Regions from separate parts of the Citrobacter rodentium NBRC 105723 genome, predicted to be linked through region 1. Evidence: predicted binding sites of a transcription regulator. Region 1 holds the regulator's gene; each other region holds the start of a gene.
What was found. The regulator CRP, encoded in region 1, controls carbon source genes, mostly activating them, when cyclic AMP is high. The targets are predictions, from matches to a motif close to ATGTGANNNNNNTCACAT.

Region 1 (2,201 bases):
GGGGTTGTCCGGATGCTGATTCGCAATTTTTTCCAGCGCGCCAATCTGCTTTTGCATGGTGAACCGCGTGGGCAGGCGGTGGTACAGAATATCATCCGCCAGCACCCGCAGGCGCGCGGCGACGGTTTGCGCATTCCAGCGAATCACCTGCTCCGCATGGCTGCGTTCCACCAGCTTTTGCACCTCTTCCGGCTGGTGCAGGCTGACCGAGATATGCTCCTGCAAATCCAGCGCCTCCTGAAAGGCGCGCAGCATCCGCTTGTAATCATTATTGCGATGCGCCGACAGCATGTGCATCTGCTGATAGCACTGGGTGATCAGGTCAACCGCTTTCTGCTGGCGCGCCAGTAGCGGGGGCAGGGCTTTTTCCGGATCGGCGTGCTGAGTCAGCATACTGTATTTGGCTTCGCAGTAGTCTGCCAGTTCACGATACAGCAGGCTCAGCGACTCGCGCAGCGGCTGTTCGCGCCACAGCCAGAACCAGAACCAGTTAAACAGCCCGTACCATAGCGTGCCCAGCGCATAGATCAGCAGCGGCTCCCAGACCGGCATATTCCCCGCCAGACTGAGGGTAAAAATCGCGGCGATCAGCGACGCGGGAAGCAGGCGGGCGTGGAGCGAACTGATTTCCGCGGTGACGCCGAGGATAAGCGTCAGGACAGTCAGAATGAGCGGCAGCGGCACCGTGCGGGCCAGCAGCAGCTGCATGATCAGACTACAACCGGCGAACAGCGACGCGCCGATTATCAGGCGTTTGAAGAAGCGTTTGTGCGGCGTATCAAGCCCGGCAATATTGCAGCAGGCGGGAACGAGGGAAAAAAGCAGGCCCAGATGGAGCTGGTCGATCAGCAGGCCGACGGCCACGGGCAAACACAGCACCAGCGTCTGACGGAGTGCGTAGTTGATCTCCGGGTGATAAATCAGTCTGCGCCACATCGGTAAAACAAAAACGGCGCGCTACCGGGGTAACGCGCCGTTTCCGACGGGATTAACGCGTGCCGTAAACGACGATGGTCTTACCGTGCGCGGAGATCAGGTTTTGATCTTCCAGCATCTTCAGAATACGACCAACGGTTTCGCGGGAGCAGCCAACGATCTGACCAATCTCCTGGCGCGTGATTTTGATCTGCATACCATCCGGGTGGGTCATGGCATCCGGCTGTTTCGCCAGATTCAGCAGCGTCTGGGCGATACGCCCGGTCACGTCAAGGAAAGCCAGATTGCCGACTTTTTCTGAGGTGACCTGCAGGCGGCGGGCCATCTGGGAAGAGAGGCGCATCAGAATATCCGGGTTGACCTGGATCAGCTGACGGAACTTCTTGTAGGAAATTTCCGCCACTTCACATGCTGTTTTAGCTCGTACCCATGCGCTACGTTCCTGGCCTTCTTCAAACAGGCCCAGTTCGCCAATAAAATCACCCTGATTCAGATAAGAAAGGATCATTTCTTTCCCTTCCTCATCTTTAATCAACACTGCTACCGAGCCTTTCACGATGTAATACAACGTTTCCGCTTTTTCACCCTGGTGAATCAGCGTGCTCTTCGACGGGTACTTATGAATGTGGCAATGAGACAAGAACCATTCGAGAGTCGGGTCTGTTTGCGGTTTGCCAAGCACCATGCGCGATTATCCTCTGTTATAAGCTGTCTCCAGAGCCAGAAAACACCGCTGTCTCTGGGGTTGCAAAAATGTGCTTCCCGCTTCCCGGGAAGAGGCTGTCAATAACGGCAGCAGCCTTTAATATGAAATCCTGTGCATACACAGTACGTCAACGCACCGTAGCATCTCGTCTGTTTTAGCATAGCTTTAGCTGTGTGTCTCCTGGTGTCTCGCTTCAGCATGACGCAGGTCGCCTTCCGTTGCGAGATTTGTCGCGGGCGCGTAATCTGTGGGGAAAATTGCAACATTGGAGTTACGAGATATGCAAGCGCGTGTTAAATGGGTTGAAGGGTTAACCTTCCTCGGCGAGTCGGCTTCCGGGCACCAGATCCTGATGGACGGCAACTCAGGCGATAAGGCCCCCAGCCCGATGGAAATGGTGTTAATGGCCGCTGGCGGTTGCAGCGCCATTGACGTGGTTTCCATTCTGCAAAAAGGCCGTCAGGATGTGACCAACTGCGAAGTGAAGCTGACCTCTGAACGTCGCGAAGAAGCGCCGCGTCTGTTCACCCATATCAATCTGCATTTCATCGTTACGGGT
Region 2 (2,201 bases), 1.8 Mb from region 1:
GCCGTCCGTCAGCGGCGTACTGTTAGCGGCGGTCACCGTACCGTGCCGGCGATCAAAGGCCGGACGCAGCCTGGCATAATCGGCAAGCGTCGAATTGCCGCGAATATTGTTATCCTCAGACAGCGGCGCTTTATACGGCGGCGTCCAGGCCGTCATCACCTCGTCGTTCAGTTTTCCGTCGGCCCAAGCCTGCGCGGCGCGCTGGTGCGAGCGATGCGCCAGCGCATCCTGCTCCTCGCGGGTAATGCCGTAGGTTTTTGCCATCTGTTCGGCGGTATCGCCCATCCGCAGGCCGGTCGAGTATTCAGCGACGGCGGGCGGCACGGGCAACAGATCGCGCAGACGCAGACGGGAAAAGAGCTTCAGACGTTGCCCCATCGTGCGGGCTTTATTGGCATCGACCAGCACCCGCGCCAGCTTTTTGCTGACGCCAATCGGCAGCACGGAAGAGGAGTCCGCGCCGCCGGCGATACCGGCGCGGATAGTGCCGGCCATCAGGCTTTCCGCCACGTTAGCCACCGCCTGAAAGCTGGTCGCGCAGGCCCGACTCACGCTGTAGGCATCGGTATGGACGCTCATTCCTGTTCCCAGCACAATTTCACGGGCAATATTCGGCGCTTCCGGCATCTGCACAACCTGGCCAAACACCAGTTGTTCGATAACATCAGCGGGAATTTCGCTGCGCGCCAGCAGTTCGCCAACCACCATTTTTCCGAGATCGACGGCGGGAATGCCATGATAAGCGGTAGCCTGGCGGGCAAAGGGGGTACGTAAACCGCTCACAATAGCGATGCGATCGCCCTGACGGGTGACCAGCGGTAAAGCCTGACTCATAACACTCCCCTGTAAAAATAAAATAAGTGGTCTGACCTGATCACAGTCTTAACCAATTTTTTACATTTAGCCAAGCAGAGGGCGATGAAAGTGAGAGCTACGACACACTCAGTAATGGCGGGAAAAAAAGGAACTACCCCGACAGAAGCGCGTCGGGGCAGAGAAAGGCGGGATTAACGCAGACCCAGCTGGAAGATCAGCGTTTCGGCTTCGCAGGCAAAAACAAAATCGATATCCAGGCGCACGCCGTCAGACTCTTCGGTAAAGGTCGGGGTGATCTGGCAAGGCTCAGATTCCACGTTACGCGCCTTTTCGGTCAGCGCCGCCAGCGTTTCTTCAGCTTCTGCGCGGTTAGCGAACACACGGCTGTATGACGCGGTGCAATCGGAGTTGTCCATGATGGTACCAACATCCATACAGCAGCAAACCGGGGTTTCATCAGCACTGCATTTACTCATTGTAGATTTCCTCTGTATTCGCACCCAGGGTGCCAGATAAACGATGGGGATATTTTACGCCCCCGACTTTCGCCTCTCCAGCGGTTAATTATGCAAAATGAGAGAAGTGACCGAAATCACACTTAAAAATGATCTAAAACAAATTTCACCCAAACGGTTGATGAGAGACCCCGGCAAATTTGCCAGCTGGATCGCGTTTCTGAGATCACAATTGAAAAAACTTATAAACATACTTGCAACATATTAGCTGGTCAGACCTATACTCTCGCCACTGGTCTGATTTCCAAGTCGTACCGCAGACCCTACACTTCGCGCTCCTGTTACAGCATGTAACATAGTTTGTATAAAAATAAATCATGAGGTTATGGTCATGAGCCAGAAAACCCTGTTTACAAAGTCTGCTCTCGCAGTCGCAGTGGCACTTATCTCCACCCAGGCCTGGTCTGCAGGCTTTCAGCTAAACGAATTTTCTTCCTCTGGTCTTGGCCGGGCCTATTCCGGGGAAGGCGCAATCGCTGACGATGCGGGTAACGTCAGTCGCAACCCGGCGCTGATCACCATGTTCGACCGTCCGACCTTCTCTGGCGGCGCAATTTTTGTCGATCCGGACGTGGATATTTCCGGTCGCTCGCGCATCGGTAACGACGCCAGCCAGGACAACATCGCGCCGACGGCATGGGTGCCGAACCTGCACTTTGTGGCTCCCATTAACGATCAGTTCGGTTGGGGAGCGTCCGTCACCTCTAACTATGGTCTGGCGACCGAGTTTAATAATACTTACGCCGCAGGCTCGATGGGCGGGAAAACCGATCTGGAAACCCTTAACCTGAACCTGAGCGGCGCCTATCGCCTGAATAATCACTTCAGCTTCGGCCTCGGCTTTAACGCCGTGTATGCCAAAGCGAAACT
Region 3 (2,201 bases), 460 kb from region 1:
AAGAAGTCTTCGACAGAGCTGCTGCGCTCCGCAACGGCTTTCAGGTTCAGACGCACCAGCGTGCTGCCGCCGCCAGCGAGCGGCAGGGAGTTGTAGCAACTCACCACGCCATAACCGCCTTTTGTGAAAATTTTATCATTTACCGGGCCGTTGGAAATATGCGGCTTGCTGCATTCACAGATATTTTTCGCCACCGTCAGCAGCAGGTCGTCCGGCGTGATCTGCGGGTCGTAGATAAAGGTCAGGTTTGGCGCAACCTGCTTCAGATCGGCATCGGCGCGTAAAATGGCGCGGGTGACAGGGCCATCGGCGGGGCCGATATTGGCATGCATAAACGCGTCCGGCAGGGTTCTGTCGAGATAGCGCCAGAAACGTTTTATTCGGCTATCAATCTCATCTTGTGTTAGAATTTTAACATAAGGCTGCAACAGCGCATCAAGCTGACCGAGGTAGACCGGCATTGAGGTCACGGACGGCACATGGTAGTAGAGAATGGTCAGTAGCGAGAGCGCATCGTCGAGATCCTGCGCGCCTTCCAGCTCCAGCCACGCGGAGCCGTTGCGCAGAAAACGGGCGTAATCGGGCAACACATAGCGCGGTTTGAACGGCGCATGACCTTCAAACATATCGCAGATTACCCCGTCGTCCAGCGCCTGGCGCGCCCCGGCGGGCAGTTCAGGATAAGGCAGATTGTTCTCGGCCTCCAGCGCCAGAAAATGGCGTTTTTGCGCCGGGCTGAGCACCGAACTGGTGACGATTTGCTGGCAGCGTTGTTGCAGCGCGGTTTCGTTTGACGTGGACATCGGGATTCCTTATATGCCGGAAAGCGTGCGGACATTGTAGGAATAAGCGGGTTTATGGCTTTTGATCCTGATGCGCCTGCGGGCAGAAGTACATGCCAGAAAAAGAAATTTATTTGAAGTTGATCGCATTACGGTAATGCAAATTTGTACCAGGTTTTCATTAACTGTGATGCATATCGAAGTGTAATCGCGGGTGGATGTTAGAATACTAACAGACCCGCACGGTAAGAATTTTATACGGCGATGCCGTTGGAGAATGTTATGACCGATTTAACTGCAAGCAGCCTGCGCGCCCTGAAGCTGATGGATCTGACGACCCTGAATGACGACGACACCAATGAAAAAGTGATTGCACTGTGTCATCAGGCGAAAACCCCGGTGGGCAATACGGCAGCAATCTGTATCTACCCGCGCTTTATCCCGATCGCGCGTAAGACGCTGAAAGAGCAGGGCACCCCCGAGATCCGTATCGCCACGGTCACTAACTTCCCGCACGGTAATGACGATATTGAGATTGCGCTGGCGGAAACCCGCGCGGCGATTGCTTACGGCGCGGATGAAGTTGACGTGGTGTTCCCGTACCGCGCGCTGATTGCCGGCAACGAGCAGGTGGGCTTCGATCTGGTGAAAGCCTGTAAAGACGCCTGCGCTGCGGCCAACGTCCTGCTTAAGGTGATTATTGAAACTGGCGAACTGAAAGAAGACGCGCTGATTCGTAAAGCGTCGGAAATCGCTATCAGGGCCGGTGCGGACTTTATTAAAACCTCGACCGGTAAAGTGCCGGTAAACGCCACGCCGGAAAGCGCGCGCATCATGATGGAAGTGATTCGCGATATGGGCGTGGAAAAAACCGTTGGCTTCAAACCGGCGGGCGGCGTACGTACGGCGGAGGACGCGCAGAAATTCCTCGCCATCGCGGACGAGCTGTTCGGCGAACAGTGGGCGGATTCCCGTCATTACCGCTTTGGCGCCTCCAGCCTGCTGGCGAGCCTGTTGAAAGTACTGGGCCACGGCGACGGTAAGAGCGCAAGCAGCTACTAATAGCATTGTTCGCTGTAGGCCGGATAAGGCGTAGCCGCCATCCGGCGTTGTTCCGGTTCGCCGGGTGGCTGGCGCTACGCTTACCCGGCAAATGCCTGATGGCGCTTCGCTTATCAGGCCTACGGAAGGCTTACACTCTTTTCTCCAGGAGGTACTGTGTTTCTCGCACAAGAAATTATTCGTAAAAAACGTGATGGTCATGCGCTGAGTGATGAAGAGATCCGCTTCTTTATCAACGGCATTCGTGACAATACCGTTTCGGAAGGTCAGATTGCCGCCCTGGCGATGACCATCTTCTTCCACGATATGACCATGCCGGAGCGCGTATCGCTGACGATGGCAATGCGGGATTCAGGC
Region 4 (2,201 bases), 2.2 Mb from region 1:
GCTGAACGGCAGCCACTCCTTCCTTGCCTATCTGGGTTATCTGGCGGGCTATCAGCACATCAATGACTGCATGGGTGATGAAAACTACCGTGTTGCCGCCCGTGCGCTGATGCTTAAAGAGCAGGCGCCAACGCTGAAGGTGCAGGGCGTGGATTTAACCCGCTATGCCGATCTGCTGATTGAGCGCTATAGCAACCCGGCGCTGCGTCACCGCACCTGGCAGATTGCGATGGACGGCAGCCAGAAACTGCCTCAGCGTATGCTCGACTCTGTGCGCTGGCATCTGGCGCACAACAGCAGTTTCGACCTGCTGGCGCTGGGCGTGGCGGGCTGGATGCGCTATGTCGGCGGCGTGGATGAGCAGGGCAATGCCATTGAAGTCAACGATCCGCTGCTGCCGGTAATTCAGAAAGCGGTGGAATCCAGTGCGGAAGGCGAAAGCCGCGTTGAGGCGCTGCTGGGTATTGAGGCTATTTTCGGCAATGAGCTGCCGCGTGTCGAACTGTTCACCAGTAAAGTAAAAGCAGCCTATCAGGCTCTGCTGGCGGATGGGGCGAAAGCGACCGTGGCGAAATATGCCGCGAATCTGAAGTAACGCTTTATCTGTTGCCGGATGGCGCTTTTTTATCCGGCCTGTTCTGAACGGACAGGCCGGAGAAGGGAAACGCCATCTGGCAGTCACACCATTAGTTCATGCCGAGACGAATCAGTTCGACCGGCGCAAACTTACCTTCACAACCTTCCACTTCCACGGTTTTCTCGCGGCGGATTTGCGCGGCGTCCAGACCGTCGGTCATGATCGCGGTGATTCGCCCGGTATGCCCGGTGCCGCTAATCATGACGCGGCTGCCAGTGGTGATTGCGTTACGGTTACGATCGTATGTCATCATGGTGTCTTCTCCTTTCCAACTTACCGTCAAAGCCCGTGGGCTCTGGTCCCACGTAACGGGCGCTATATAAATACGCTCATCAGTACGGACTTTTTTTGTTTTTGATCAAGCTCACATCTTTTTTGCGGCAGATATGATGGGGGAGAGAAGATTGTTGCCTCACCCACGGCGGGGTGAGGTTGGGGAGGGAATTACTCTTCGGTAAACCAGTCGCTGTTTTCCTGACGGATCAGCTGAACCGACTCGCCAATTTCCTGCAGGTGCTGCGTCATGGCTGTCTCGACGGCATCGGCGTCATGCTTTTCCAGCGCCGAAAAAATGTCCTGATGCTGGCGCAGCAGCATCTCTGGCGGCGAGACGTGATCGAGACTCATATAGCGCACCCGGTCGATGGTGGCCTTAATATTTTCGATGGTGTCCCAGGCCAGCTGGCAGTCGGCGATAAGCGCCAGCTTCTGGTGAAAATCGTCATCCAGCTCAAAAAAATCATTCAGCTGCTTACGTTCAATGGCAATGCGCTGCTGATTAAGATTCTGCTCAAGCTGATAGCACTGGCTGTCCGTTATCATCGCCGCCGCCCGGCGCGCCACCGCGCACTCAATAGCCTGGCGCACAAAGCAGCCGTTTCGTACCTGTGATAATGAGATTTTATTGACGTAACTGCCGCGCTGGGGACGGATCTGAATTAAGCCGTTCTCCGCAAGCTTAATAAAGGCTTCCCGCACCGGCTGGCGTGACACCTCAAAGCGCACGGAGATCTCTTTTTCGGACAGGGGGGTGCCCGGCGCAATAAGGCAGTGAACGATATCACGACGAAGGATGCGATAAATCTGCTGATTTACGGGCTGTGTGGGATTGAGTTGCGTTTCGACGGTCATTCGCTCTTACTTATTAGAAAGTTAACGTCTGGATTCTACCACTTTTTTGCCGCGAGCTATACCCGGCCCGCAGGCCGGGATGAAAATTTAACCACGATGAACGCTCAGTCCGGCGAAAGATTGCGTGACGGGCATCATTTCGACGGTGTTAATGTTCACATGGGCAGGCAGCGTGGCGACCCACCAGACCGCTTCCGTAACGTCTTCCGGGGTCAGCGCGACGGTATTTTCGTAGGTTTTACCGGCTTTGGCGTCATCGCCTTTAAACCGCACGTTTGAAAATTCCGTTCCGCCCACCAGGCCGGGCTCGATATCGGTGACGCGAACGGCGGTGCCGTGCAGATCGGTACGCAGATTCAGACTGAACTGGCGGACAAAGGCCTTTGTCGCGCCATACACATTGCCGCCGGCATAAGGCCAGCTTCCGGCGGTG

Region 2: K7R23_RS12760 (YfcZ/YiiS family protein) is a predicted target of CRP. The motif match lies at 1,397-1,414, and genes of this name have one in related genera.
Region 3: deoC (deoxyribose-phosphate aldolase) is a predicted target of CRP. The motif match lies at 915-932, and genes of this name have one in related genera.
Region 4: ydfZ (putative selenium delivery protein YdfZ) is a predicted target of CRP. The motif match lies at 990-1,007, and genes of this name have one in related genera.

Annotation. Positions count from the first base shown of each region.
Region 1 covers NZ_CP082833.1:889,814-892,014, reverse strand. Annotated here, with positions in the region: gene K7R23_RS04250 (YccS/YhfK family putative transporter) at 1-936, opposite strand, end outside; gene crp (cAMP-activated global transcriptional regulator CRP) at 989-1,621, opposite strand; gene K7R23_RS04240 (OsmC family protein) at 1,923-2,201, shown strand, end outside.
Region 2 covers NZ_CP082833.1:2,696,218-2,698,418, reverse strand. Annotated here, with positions in the region: gene fadI (acetyl-CoA C-acyltransferase FadI) at 1-834, opposite strand, end outside; gene K7R23_RS12760 (YfcZ/YiiS family protein) at 1,008-1,292, opposite strand; gene fadL (long-chain fatty acid transporter FadL) at 1,663-2,201, shown strand, end outside.
Region 3 covers NZ_CP082833.1:432,244-434,444, reverse strand. Annotated here, with positions in the region: gene K7R23_RS01975 (YjjI family glycine radical enzyme) at 1-803, opposite strand, end outside; gene deoC (deoxyribose-phosphate aldolase) at 1,065-1,844, shown strand; gene deoA (thymidine phosphorylase) at 2,001-2,201, shown strand, end outside.
Region 4 covers NZ_CP082833.1:4,009,453-4,011,653, reverse strand. Annotated here, with positions in the region: gene K7R23_RS19030 (mannitol dehydrogenase family protein) at 1-595, shown strand, start outside; gene ydfZ (putative selenium delivery protein YdfZ) at 687-890, opposite strand; gene K7R23_RS19020 (GntR family transcriptional regulator) at 1,082-1,768, opposite strand; gene ydfG (bifunctional NADP-dependent 3-hydroxy acid dehydrogenase/3-hydroxypropionate dehydrogenase YdfG) at 1,856-2,201, opposite strand, start outside.